2 regions of the Amycolatopsis sp. NPDC003731 genome follow, and region 1 is predicted to be linked to the other one. Evidence: riboswitches for the same ligand, from Rfam matches in the RefSeq annotation. Region 1 holds a riboswitch; the other holds the start of a gene.

Region 1 (5,274 bases):
GCCCGCTCGGCGCGCGCGAAGATCCAGTCGGCGTAACCACCTTCGTACTGCTCGACGCGGCCGTTCGCGACCTCCCACGTCAGCGTCGCGACGGTGTCGAGGAACCACCGGTCGTGCGTGACGACCACGACGGCGACCTTCCGGGCCAGCAGGTGGTCGGCGAGCCAGCGGACACCTTCGACGTCCAGGTGGTTGGTCGGCTCGTCGAGCACGATCAGGTCGAGCTCACCGGTCAGCGCGGCGGCCAGGGAGACCCGGCGCCGCTCGCCGCCGGACAGGTTCGCCGTCGGGGTGTCCAGACCGATCGCCGTGATACCCAGGCCGTCCACAATGGACCGGACGCGGGCGTCGGCGGCCCATTCGTGCTCGGCGCCGTAGCGTTCGAGCACGACGTCGCCGACCGTGCTGCCGTCCGGGAGTTCCGTGCGTTGGGTGACCACGGCCATCCGCAGATCGCGAACATGGCTCACCCGCCCGGAATCCGGCTCGGCGAGTCCGGAAAGGACTTCCAGCAGCGTGGTCTTGCCGCCCCCGTTGAGGCCGACGACGCCGATGCGCTGCCCGGCCGCGATGCCGAGGGAAACGCCGTCCAGCAGCGGGCGAACCCCGTAGGACTTGCTCACCGCCTCCAGGTTGACCAGGTTGGCCATCCGCTCAGCCGATCCTTTCCACGATGACGAACCGGGGCACGACGGTCCCGGTGAAATGGGGATTTCTCAGCGCAGGCAACGCTTCAACCGTAGGGGGAGCGCACCGGCGCGAGGACGACGAGCCCGCTCCGGTCCCGGAAAGAAACCGCGGCTCGTCCGTTCCGTGTTCAACGCGGCACCGACGGGGTCGTATTCCCGAGAACGCGAACTCGGCGTGCTTCATGCGTGCACCCGCGGCGGCGCCGGGCGCGGCGCGTCGTCCCCGCCGACCACCCGGGCACCGGGGACCGGGCCGTGGGCCACCCGGACCGTCCGGCACACGCCGGCGCCCGACAGCTCGGCCGCGACCTCCACCGCCGACTGCGCGTCTTCGCAGAGGAACGCGCACGTCGGGCCGGAACCGGACACCGTGCCCGCGAGCGCGCCCGCGTTCACGCCCGCCCGGAGCGTGCGGCGCAGGTCGGGCCGCAGCGAGACCGCGGCCGCCTGGAGGTCGTTGCCCAGCAGCAAGGCCAGCTGGCGCGGGTCGCCCGAGGCCAGCGCCTCGACGACCGGCGTGTGCGAGCCGATCCGGGGCGGGTTGCCCGCCGCGCGCAGGCGGTCGAGTTCGCCGAACACCTTCGGCGTCGACAGCCCCTCGGCGGCGAAAGCCAGCACCCAGTGGAACGTGTGCCGCGACAGCACCGGGACGAGCTGTTCGCCGCGGCCGGTGCCCAGCGCGGTGCCGCCGTAGAGCGCGAACGGGACGTCGCTGCCCAGGCCGGCGGCGATTTCGGCGAGTTCGTCGCGGGTGACGTCGAGCCCCCACAGCGAAGCGAGTCCGACCAGTGTCGCCGCGGCGTCGGCGCTGCCGCCCGCCATGCCGCCCGCGACCGGGATGCCCTTGCGCAGCACCACCCGGACCTTCGGCTCGCCGGTGCGCCCGGCATGCGCGGCCAGCGCCTCGACGGCCCGCCAGGCCAGGTTTTCGGGGCCGATCGGGACCGAGCCCTCCCCTTCGCCGTAGACCTCGATGCCGGGCTCTTCGGTGACCGCGACGGTCACCTCGTCGGTCAGCGACAGCGCCTGGAACACGGTGACCAGCTCGTGGTAACCGTCTTCCCGCAGGTCGTCGACCGAAAGGTGCAGGTTGACCTTGGCCGGGACCCGGACGGTGACTGGGGGCGGAACTACAGCGAGCACCCGACCAGCCTACGTGCCCGCGGAAACGCCCCGATGCGACCTGCGCATCGGGGCGTTCCCGGTGGAAAGATCAGGCAGCCGCCACACCCTGCGGGCCGCGCGCGGTCTGCGTCACGTGCCCGCCGCGCTCGGCGACCCAGGCCAGCGCCGCGTCGGCCCGCTCGCCGCGGACACCGAGGCGGAACCGGCCGACCGGCGTGTCACCGATGCGGGTCAGGCCGCCGCCGATGGTGGCGAACTCGACGTCGAAGCGGCCGGCGGCCTCGGGCAGCAGCGCGCCCACCGAAGCGAAACCGACCAGCACGACGTCGGCCGAGCGGTCGTAGCGCGCCGCCTGCGAGCGGGTCGTCTCGATGGCCGGCAGCAGCGCCTGGGCGGTGCGGCTGGCCGGGTTCGAGATCAGGTCGAGCACCGTGCCGCGCTCGACGACCGTGCCGTCCTCCAGCACCGCGACGTCGTCGCAGACCCGGCGGACCACGCCCGCGTCCGGCGTCGTGACGACGATCGTGGTGCCCAGCTCGGAGCGCGCCCGGTCGAGGACGGCGAGCACCGCGCCGGCCTCCTCCGGGTCGACGCCGGCGGTCGGGTCGTCGGCGAGCAGCACGGCCGGGGCCGCCGCCAGCGCCTTCGCGACCGCGACGCGGCGCAGCTGCCCGGCGGACAGCTCACCGGGCCGCTGCGTGGCGCGCTGGGTCAGGCCGACGAGGTCGAGCAGCGAGCCGACCCGGCTGCGGCGCTGCGGGCCGTCGACGCCGAGCTGCTCGAGCGGGGAAGCGATGTTGCCGGCGATGGTGCGCTCGGCGATCAGCTCCGGCTTCGTGGAAACGACGCCGAGCTGACGGCGGATTTCGCGGAGGCGGCGGCCGTCGAGGGTGCCGGTGTTGAGGCCGTCGAGGCGGACGACGCCGCGGTCGGGGCGCTCCTGCAGGGCGATGCACCGGGCGAGGACGGACTTGCCCGACCCGGCGGGACCGACCACGCCGAACAGCGAGCCTGCCTGGACGTCGACGCTCACGTCCCGCAGCGCGACGACGGAGTTTCCGTTGGTGGCAAAGGTTTTGGACAGGTTTTCGACGGTGATCACGAAGGCTCCAGAAAACGGGGTGCAGGCAGCGCGCAGCACCCGGCCGCAAGCGAGTTCCGTCCTGTTCGGACGGTGCATGAAGAAGAGGTGGACCGGCTCGGACTAGCTCAGTGGGAGCGTCGACATGCGGTCACGGAGCGGCGGCCTTCGTCGACAACGCGACGCCTGGTCAGGAGCAGGGGGCGGGCTACCCTCTTCATCGAAAACGGCCTCCATCGGTCCTGGCGGTAGCACCTGCCCTGTGGAGGGTGGTTGCTGCGACTTCGGCGAGCCAGGTCTCTCAGTCGCTCGGGATGGACGTATTGAGTAAAACCGATCCCGAGGAGCGAAAGCAAGCCCGTTGGCCCAGATCACACGAGTGGAGGTGTCCGAATCGCGGGATCACGGGCTTGGCGGGCGTATTTTCACGCCTCCACTGTGGAGCCGCTAGCGCGCGGCGGCGATGCGGGCGAAGTCGTGCACATCCAGCTGCTCGCCACGGGTCCTGGGGTCGATCCCGGCCGCCGTCAGGAGTTCGCCGGCGCGCTCGGCCGAGCCCGCCCAGCCCGCGAGCGCGGCCCGGAGCGTCTTCCTGCGTTGTGAGAAAGCGGCGTCCACCAGGCCGAAGAGGACGTCCCGGTCGTCGGACGCCGTCGCGTCGGCCCGCTCGAAGGCGACGAGCGCGGAATCGACGTTCGGCACCGGCCAGAACACCGAGCGTGGCACGGCGGCGACCTTGCGTGCGGGGCCGTACCAGGCGAGCTTGACGCTGGGCACGCCGTAGATCCGGCTGCCGGGGCCGGCGGCCATCCGGTCGGCGACCTCGGTCTGCACCATGACGAGACCGGTCCGGAGGGAGGGCACCTCGGCCAGGAGGTGCAGCACGACGGGCACGGCGACGTTGTAGGGCAGGTTGGCGACGAGAGCGGTCGGCTCGCCCAGTTGTTCGCGGGTGACGCGCAGGGCGTCGGCCCCGACGACGGTGAGGTTCCCCGCGGCCTCGGGCCCGCGTTCGGCGACGGTCTTGGGCAGCCGTTCGGCGAGCTTGGGATCGATCTCGACGGCGACCACCCGGGCGCCGGTGGCGAGCAGCCCGAGGGTCAGGGACCCGAGGCCGGGCCCGACCTCGAGGACGACGTCGTCGGGCGTGACGTTCGCCAGCTCGACGATCCGCCGGACGGTGTTGGGGTCGTGCACGAAGTTCTGCCCGAGCTTCTTGGTCGGCCGCACGTCGAGTTCGGCCGCCAGCGCACGGATTTCGGCCGGTCCCAGCAGTTCAACCACCGCTGGAGCCTACTTGAACCCGGAATTCGCGTGATCAGAGGCGCGTCTCGCGTGATTGGGGGGACGACACGCGTGATTGGAGAGCCGACACGCGTGATTGGCGGGTCGACACGCGGAACGGCCCCCGTCCGGGGAGGACGGGGGCCGGTTCGAAGCGGTACTCAGGCCTTCTTGCCGCAGACCGGCCAGGCGCTGTAGCCGCCGCGGGCGTCGCGGACCTTCTCCGCGACCGCGATCTGCTGCTCGCGCGAAGCCTGGCTCGGCAGGTTCGCGTACTGGTCGCCGCCGTAGGCGTCCCACGTGCGCTTGTCGAACTGGAGGCCGCCGTAGTAGCCGTTGCCGGTGTTGATGGACCAGTTGCCGCCCGACTCGCACTGCGCGATGCGGTCCCACGCGGAGCCGTCGCCGATCGCCGGGGTCGGGGCTTCCTTGGTGCCGACGTGGACGATCTTCGGCTTCGGCTGGGTGATGACCTTCTCGGAGATGCTCTCCCGGCCGACCTCTTTGCCGTTCTTCTGCGTGACCTTGTAGGTCACTTCCTTCTCGCCCGGCGTGCCGGGGTCCTCGACCTGCGTCTTGCCCTTGGCGAGGTTCGGGTCGTCGACGCGCTGCTCGGGCGGGTCGATGGACTCCTTCTGGACGACCGTCGAGACGCCGGTGCGGCTGATGTGCACCTCGGCGCCGTCGGTCAGCTTGACGTCCAGGCCGCCCTCGGCCTGGTCCTCCGGGCCCAGGGTGAGCTTGTACTCGCCCAGGAACTCCTTCGTCGTCACGGCCGTGGTCTTGACCTGCTTCGGCGCGTTGCCGCCGTCGTACAGGGTGATGTTCTTGAGCGTCTTGATCTCGACGGTCGCGCCCTGCAGCGGCAGCTCGCCGCTCTTCGGCATCGACATCCAGGTGCCGGCCTTGTCCATCTCGGTCATCCCGAGCTGGCTCAGCGCGTCGCCGAGGTGGGTCGCGCGGACCCAGGAGGTGCGCTCGGCGCCGTCGACGATCAGCTTCAGCTGGCGGCCGCGCTCGAGCTTGATGACGCCGCCGTCGCCGACCTCCGCCTGCGGGGAGGGCGAGAGCGAGTCGTGCTCGCCGACGGACAGG
Region 2 (5,274 bases), on a different contig from region 1:
CGCGCAGAACGCCGCGGCCGGGAACGCGCCGAAGGCGCTCAACGGCCTGTACGAGCCGGGCTCGTCGTTCAAGATCGCGACGTCGGTGGCGGCGGTCCAGCAGAGCGGCCTGAACGCGGGGTCGCCGGTCGACTGCCCGGGCGTCGCGACGATCGGCACGCGGACGGTCAAGAACGAGGGCTTCGAACTGGGCGCGACGAACCTCCAGACGGCGTTCGCGCGCTCCTGCAACACCACGTTCGGCCAGCTCGCGCTCGCCCTGCCCGCGGACGGACTCAAGAAGGCGGCCGACGAGCTGGGCCTCAACGCCGACTACGACATCCCCGGGATCAAGACCGAGCTGGGCAAGGTCGAGCCCGCGGCGAGCAAGGACGAGCAGGTCGAGGACGGGTTCGGCCAGGGCCGCATCCAGGCCAGCGCCCTCGGCGGCACGCTGATGGCGGCCACGGTGGCGACCGGCAAGGCGATCACGCCCCGGCTGTGGCACGACCTGGAGACCTCGGTCGTCAAGGGCTACTCGCCGCCGCCGGCGTCGGTGCTCGGGGAAGTGCGGAAGATGATGCACGCGGTGGTCCAGAGCGGCACCGGCCGCGCGGCGGCGTCGGCGGGCAACGTCTTCGGCAAGACGGGCACGGCCCAGTTCGGCGACGGCTCGAACGCCACGGGCTGGTTCGTCGGCTACCGCGGCAGCATCGCCTTCGCCGTGGTCCTCGAAAAGTCGAACGACTCCGGCCCGGCCGTCCAGCTGGCCGCCAAGTTCCTCAAGGCCCTCTGACCCGCACCGGCCCGCAGCCGCCGTGTCGTCCATCCAGGTACGCGTGTCGTCCGTCCAGGTACGCGTGTCGTCCGGCCGGGTACGAAGGTTCGGCCGTGGCCGACGGGTCGGGGCCGTAGCGTGGGGGCATGGAGACGATCGCGCTGGCCGAGGTGGCCGCGGTGCTCGCCGACCCGAGCCGGGCCACCATGTGCCTCGTGCTGCTGGACGGGCGGGCCTGGACCGTCGGCGAGCTCGCGAAGGCGGCCGGGATCGCGCTCTCGACGGCCAGCGAGCACGTCACCCGGCTGGCCGGTGCCGGCTTCGTCGCCCGCGTCAAGCAGGGGCGGGCCAGCTACGTCCGGATCGCCGACCCGCGGGTCGCCGAGCTGATCGAGCACCTGGCCCAGCACGCAGTGACATCCGGGGCGCTGCCCCGGGCCGGGGGCTCCGCCACCCGGAGCCCCCGAAAGGCTGCCGGTCACCGGCCGGTCACCGGCCTCAAGTCCTCCCTGCGCGCCCGGCGGCTCGGCTTCGCCCGGACCTGCTACGACCACCTCGCCGGCGAGCTCGGCGTCGCCCTCCGCGAGGGCATGCTCGCCACCGGCCTGCTCGACACCGCCGCCGGGCTGGCGCTGACCCCGCGCGGCCGCGACGTCCTGGCGGCTCTCGGCGTCCCCGTCGCGGCCGGGCGGCGGCCGCTGCTGCGTGACTGTCTGGATTGGACGGAGCGCCGCGACCACCTCGCCGGCGCCCTGCCCGCCGCGCTGCTCGAGCGGGCGGTCGACGCCGGCTGGGTGGCCCGGGACGGTCACCGCGCGGTCAAGGTGCTGCCGGCAGCGGGGGAGCCGTTCGCCGCGCTCGGTGTCGATCTCGACGCGCTCAGTGGTGTTGCGGCGCCTTAACACACCGGGTGTCCGGCGCCGGGCAGCGGTACACGAACGAGTTAATCCACGTGCCTCACTATTCTGAGAGCCCCACGGCACTCGGGAGGAGGCGGGCATGGACCAGCTTCCCGTGCTGCTCGGCGTCGGCGGCGTCGTCCTCCTCGCGTCCGTGCTGGCCGTGCGCGTGTCGATCCGGCTCGGCCTGCCCTCGCTGCTGCTGTACCTGGGGATCGGCGTCCTGCTGGGCGAAGCCGGCTTCGGCATCCGGTTCGACAACCCCGGCCTGACCCAGTCGCTCGGCCTCGCCGCCCTCGTCATGATCCTCGCCGAAGGCGGGCTGACCACCCGGTGGTCGGCGGTGAAACCCGCGCTGGGCCGCGGGATCGCACTGTCCACAGTGGCCGTAGTGGTGAGCGTTGCGGCCACCGGCGCGGCCCTGCACTGGCTGCTGGGCCTCGACTGGCGGCTGGCGCTGCTGTGGGGCGCGGTGCTCGCCTCGACCGACGCGGCCGCGGTGTTCTCGGTGCTGCGCACGGCCGGGATCGGCAAACGGCTCACCGGCGCGCTCGAACTCGAGTCGGGGATCAACGACGCACCGGCCTACATCGCCGTCGTGGTGCTGGCCGAAGGCACCACTGTGGACTGGACGCTGCCGCTGCTGGTGGTCTACGAGCTGACGGCGGGCCTGGTCATCGGCCTCGCCTTCGGCTGGCTCGGCGGGATCGCGCTGCGCCGGGCCGCGCTCCCGGCGACCGGCCTCTACCCGCTGGCCACGGTCGCGGTGTGCGTCGTCGCCTACTCGTCCGGGCAGCTGCTGCACGCGTCCGGGCTGCTCGCCACCTACGTCGCCGCGCTGGTGCTCGGCAATTCGCGGCTGCCGCACCGGTCGGACACGCTCTCGTTCGCCGAGGGCCTGGGGTGGCTGGCCCAGATCGGGCTGTTCGTGCTGCTCGGGCTGTTCGCCTCGCCGGGCCGGCTGCTCGACGCGATCGTGCCGGGCCTGGTCGCGGGCGCGGTGGTGCTGCTGCTGGCGCGGCCGGTCTCGGTGGTGCTGTCGATGCTGCCGTTCCGCCTGCCGTGGCGGGAACAGGTGTTCCTGTCGTGGGCCGGGCTGCGCGGCGCGGTGCCGATCGTGCTCGCCATGATCCCGTTGTCGCAGGGCCTGCCGGGCGCGCAGCGGCTGGTCGACGCGGTGTTCGTGCTGGTCATCGTGCTGACGCTGGTCCAGGGGGCGACGCTCGGCCCGCTCGCGCGCACGCTCGGGCTGGCCAAGAAGTCCGAAGCGCACGAGATCGAGGTCGACTCCGCGCCGCTGGACGAGCTCGGCGCCGAACTGCTGCAGGTCCGCATCCAGCCGGGGTCGAAGATGCACGGCGTGTACCTGTCCGAGCTGCGGCTGCCGGTCGGGGCGACGATCAGCCTGGTCGTCCGCGACGGCGCCGGGTTCACCCCGCAGAAGACCAGCCGGTTGCAGGAGAACGACCAGCTCCTGGTCGTCACGACGAGCGCGGTCCGCGACGCGGTCGAACGCCGGCTGCGCGCCGTCGACCGGGCCGGCCGCCTGGCCCGCTGGAAGGGCGAATCCGGTCGCTGAGCACGCTCTGTGACCGGCGTCTCAGAATGTGCGACGGGGGTTGGCGCCCGGGCGCGCTCTCGGTTACCTTTCGAACCAGGTCATGAGTGCCAGCGCGAAGCCCCGGCTTGCTGGCCGGCAACCCTCCTACCGCGGTGGGGTGCCCCGGGTGAAGACCGGGCCGGTCGCGCCGTGCGACGGGCAAGCGCGGGCCCCTCGCCGGGGGTCCCCCGGATCGCCGAGGAGGCACCCCGATGACTCTCGCCATCGACCGCACCCAGCTCGAAGCCCCTGCCGTTCCCGCCGTCGCCGGGGCGTCGCTGCGGGTTCCGCTGGTGACCGGCGGGGACATCGGCTACGCCAATCTCGACCACGCCGCGAGCGCACCCTGCCTCGACGCCGTCCGCGCGAAGGTCGACGAGTTCCTGCCCTGGTACGCCAGCGTCCACCGCGGCGCCGGCTTCGCGTCGCAGGTCTCCACCAAGCTCTACGAGCGCACCCGCGACGTCCTGCGCCGCTTCGTCGACGCGCGGCGGACCGACACCGTCGTCTTCACCCGCAACACCACCGACTCCTTCAACCTCCTCGCCCGCAGCCTTCCCCGGCACACCACGGTGGTCGTCTTCGACACCGAGCACCACGCCGCGCTGCTGCCGTGGCACGGCCCGAACGTCCGGCGGATCCCGACGCCGCGCACCCGCCTCGCCGCGGTGTCCGCTGTGGACGAAGCACTCGCCGAAGCCCCGCAGGGCCCGCGGCTGGTCGTCGTCACCGGGGCGTCCAATGTGACCGGTGAGCTGCTCCCGGTGGCGGAAATCGCGGCCGTGGCGCGGAAACACGGCGCCCGGATCGCCCTCGACGCCGCCCAGCTGGCCCCGCACCGCCGGATCTCGCTCAAGGAACTCGACGTCGACTACGTCGCGCTGTCCGGCCACAAGCTGTACGCGCCCTTCGGTGCAGGCGCGCTGATCGGCCGTGCCGACTGGCTGCGCGCGGCCCGCCCGTACCTCGCCGGCGGCGGTGCGACCAAGCTCGTCACCGAAGACGCCGTCGTCTGGAACACCGGCCCGGAGCGCCACGAAGCCGGCTCGCCCAACACCGTCGGCGTGTACGCGCTCGGCGTCGCGTGCGAGACCCTCGGCGAAAACTGGGCCGCGATCGAAGACCACGAGCAGGCCCTGCTCGCCCGGCTCCGCAAGGGCCTCGAGAGCATCCCGGGCTGCGCCGAGCTGCGGCTGTTCGACGCGCCGGTCGACCGGGTCGGCACGGTCAGCTTCGTCGTCGACGGTTTCGACCCCGGCTGGCTCGCCGCGGTCCTGTCCGCCGAGTACGGCATCGGCGTCCGCGACGGCGCCTTCTGCGCCCACATCGCGGCCAAGCGCCTGATCGGCCGCACCGGCGGCGACGGGCAGCAGGCGGTCCGCGTCAGCCTCGGCCTCGGCAGCACGGAGGAACACGTCGACCGCGTGCTCCTCGCCCTGCGGCAGATCGTCGCCCGCGGAGCCCGCTGGGAGTACGCGAAGGTGGACGGCCGCTGGGCCCCGGTCGGCGACCCGCGCGAGCTGCCGCCGTTCTGTTGAACGCTGGCCTGGGCCGATGGGGAGAGGGCCGCGTTTCTGGTTTCCGCTGGCACTGCTGGGGTTCGCGCAGCTCGGCTCGGTCGTCGTGCAGCTGCTGTGGCGCCGGAGCCGGGCCGAAAGCGAGTCCGCGAACCTCCTCCTCGCACCGGCGGTCCCGCCCGGCGCGACCGAGTACAGCCGCGCGCAGCGGTGGCCGCTGGACTTCCACGTCGGGGACAGCAGCCTCCCGGTCGGGCCGGTGTGGCTGGTCACACTCGGCGTGGCCGTCCTCGGCACCGCCGTCTGGTACGCGTTCGCCCGGCGGCCGGGCCGGGTGGGGTGGTTCGTCCTCGGCACGATCGCCGCGCTGCTCGCCGTCCCGCTGCTCGACCTGGTCGGGTCCTGGCAGTTCCGCCTCGGCGACGGCCTGCGCGGCCCGCTCCTGGCCACCCTCGGCCTGCTGCTGCTCGCCGCCTGCGAACGCAGCCGGTTCGTCCTGCT

The links. Region 1 has a riboswitch for S-adenosylmethionine ahead of ACWDN5_RS00715 (methionine ABC transporter ATP-binding protein). Riboswitches for the same ligand answer to the same signal wherever they lie in the genome.
Region 2: it holds a riboswitch for S-adenosylmethionine, as region 1 does, so the genes downstream of both, ACWDN5_RS39400 (aminotransferase class V-fold PLP-dependent enzyme) here and ACWDN5_RS00715 (methionine ABC transporter ATP-binding protein) in region 1, are expected to answer to the same signal.

Annotation. Positions count from the first base shown of each region.
Region 1 covers NZ_JBSFNC010000001.1:141,800-147,073, forward strand. Annotated here, with positions in the region: gene ACWDN5_RS00705 (ABC-F family ATP-binding cassette domain-containing protein) at 1-650, opposite strand, end outside; gene ACWDN5_RS00710 (4-(cytidine 5'-diphospho)-2-C-methyl-D-erythritol kinase) at 870-1,832, opposite strand; gene ACWDN5_RS00715 (methionine ABC transporter ATP-binding protein) at 1,903-2,916, opposite strand; SAM riboswitch class I at 3,126-3,216, opposite strand; gene rsmA (16S rRNA (adenine(1518)-N(6)/adenine(1519)-N(6))-dimethyltransferase RsmA) at 3,343-4,179, opposite strand; gene ACWDN5_RS00725 (transglycosylase family protein) at 4,341-5,274, opposite strand, start outside.
Region 2 covers NZ_JBSFNC010000156.1:8,095-13,368, reverse strand. Annotated here, with positions in the region: gene ACWDN5_RS39415 (penicillin-binding transpeptidase domain-containing protein) at 1-775, shown strand, start outside; gene ACWDN5_RS39410 (ArsR/SmtB family transcription factor) at 904-1,659, shown strand; gene ACWDN5_RS39405 (potassium/proton antiporter) at 1,757-3,235, shown strand; SAM riboswitch class IV at 3,314-3,428, shown strand; gene ACWDN5_RS39400 (aminotransferase class V-fold PLP-dependent enzyme) at 3,469-4,794, shown strand; gene ACWDN5_RS39395 (hypothetical protein) at 4,811-5,274, shown strand, end outside.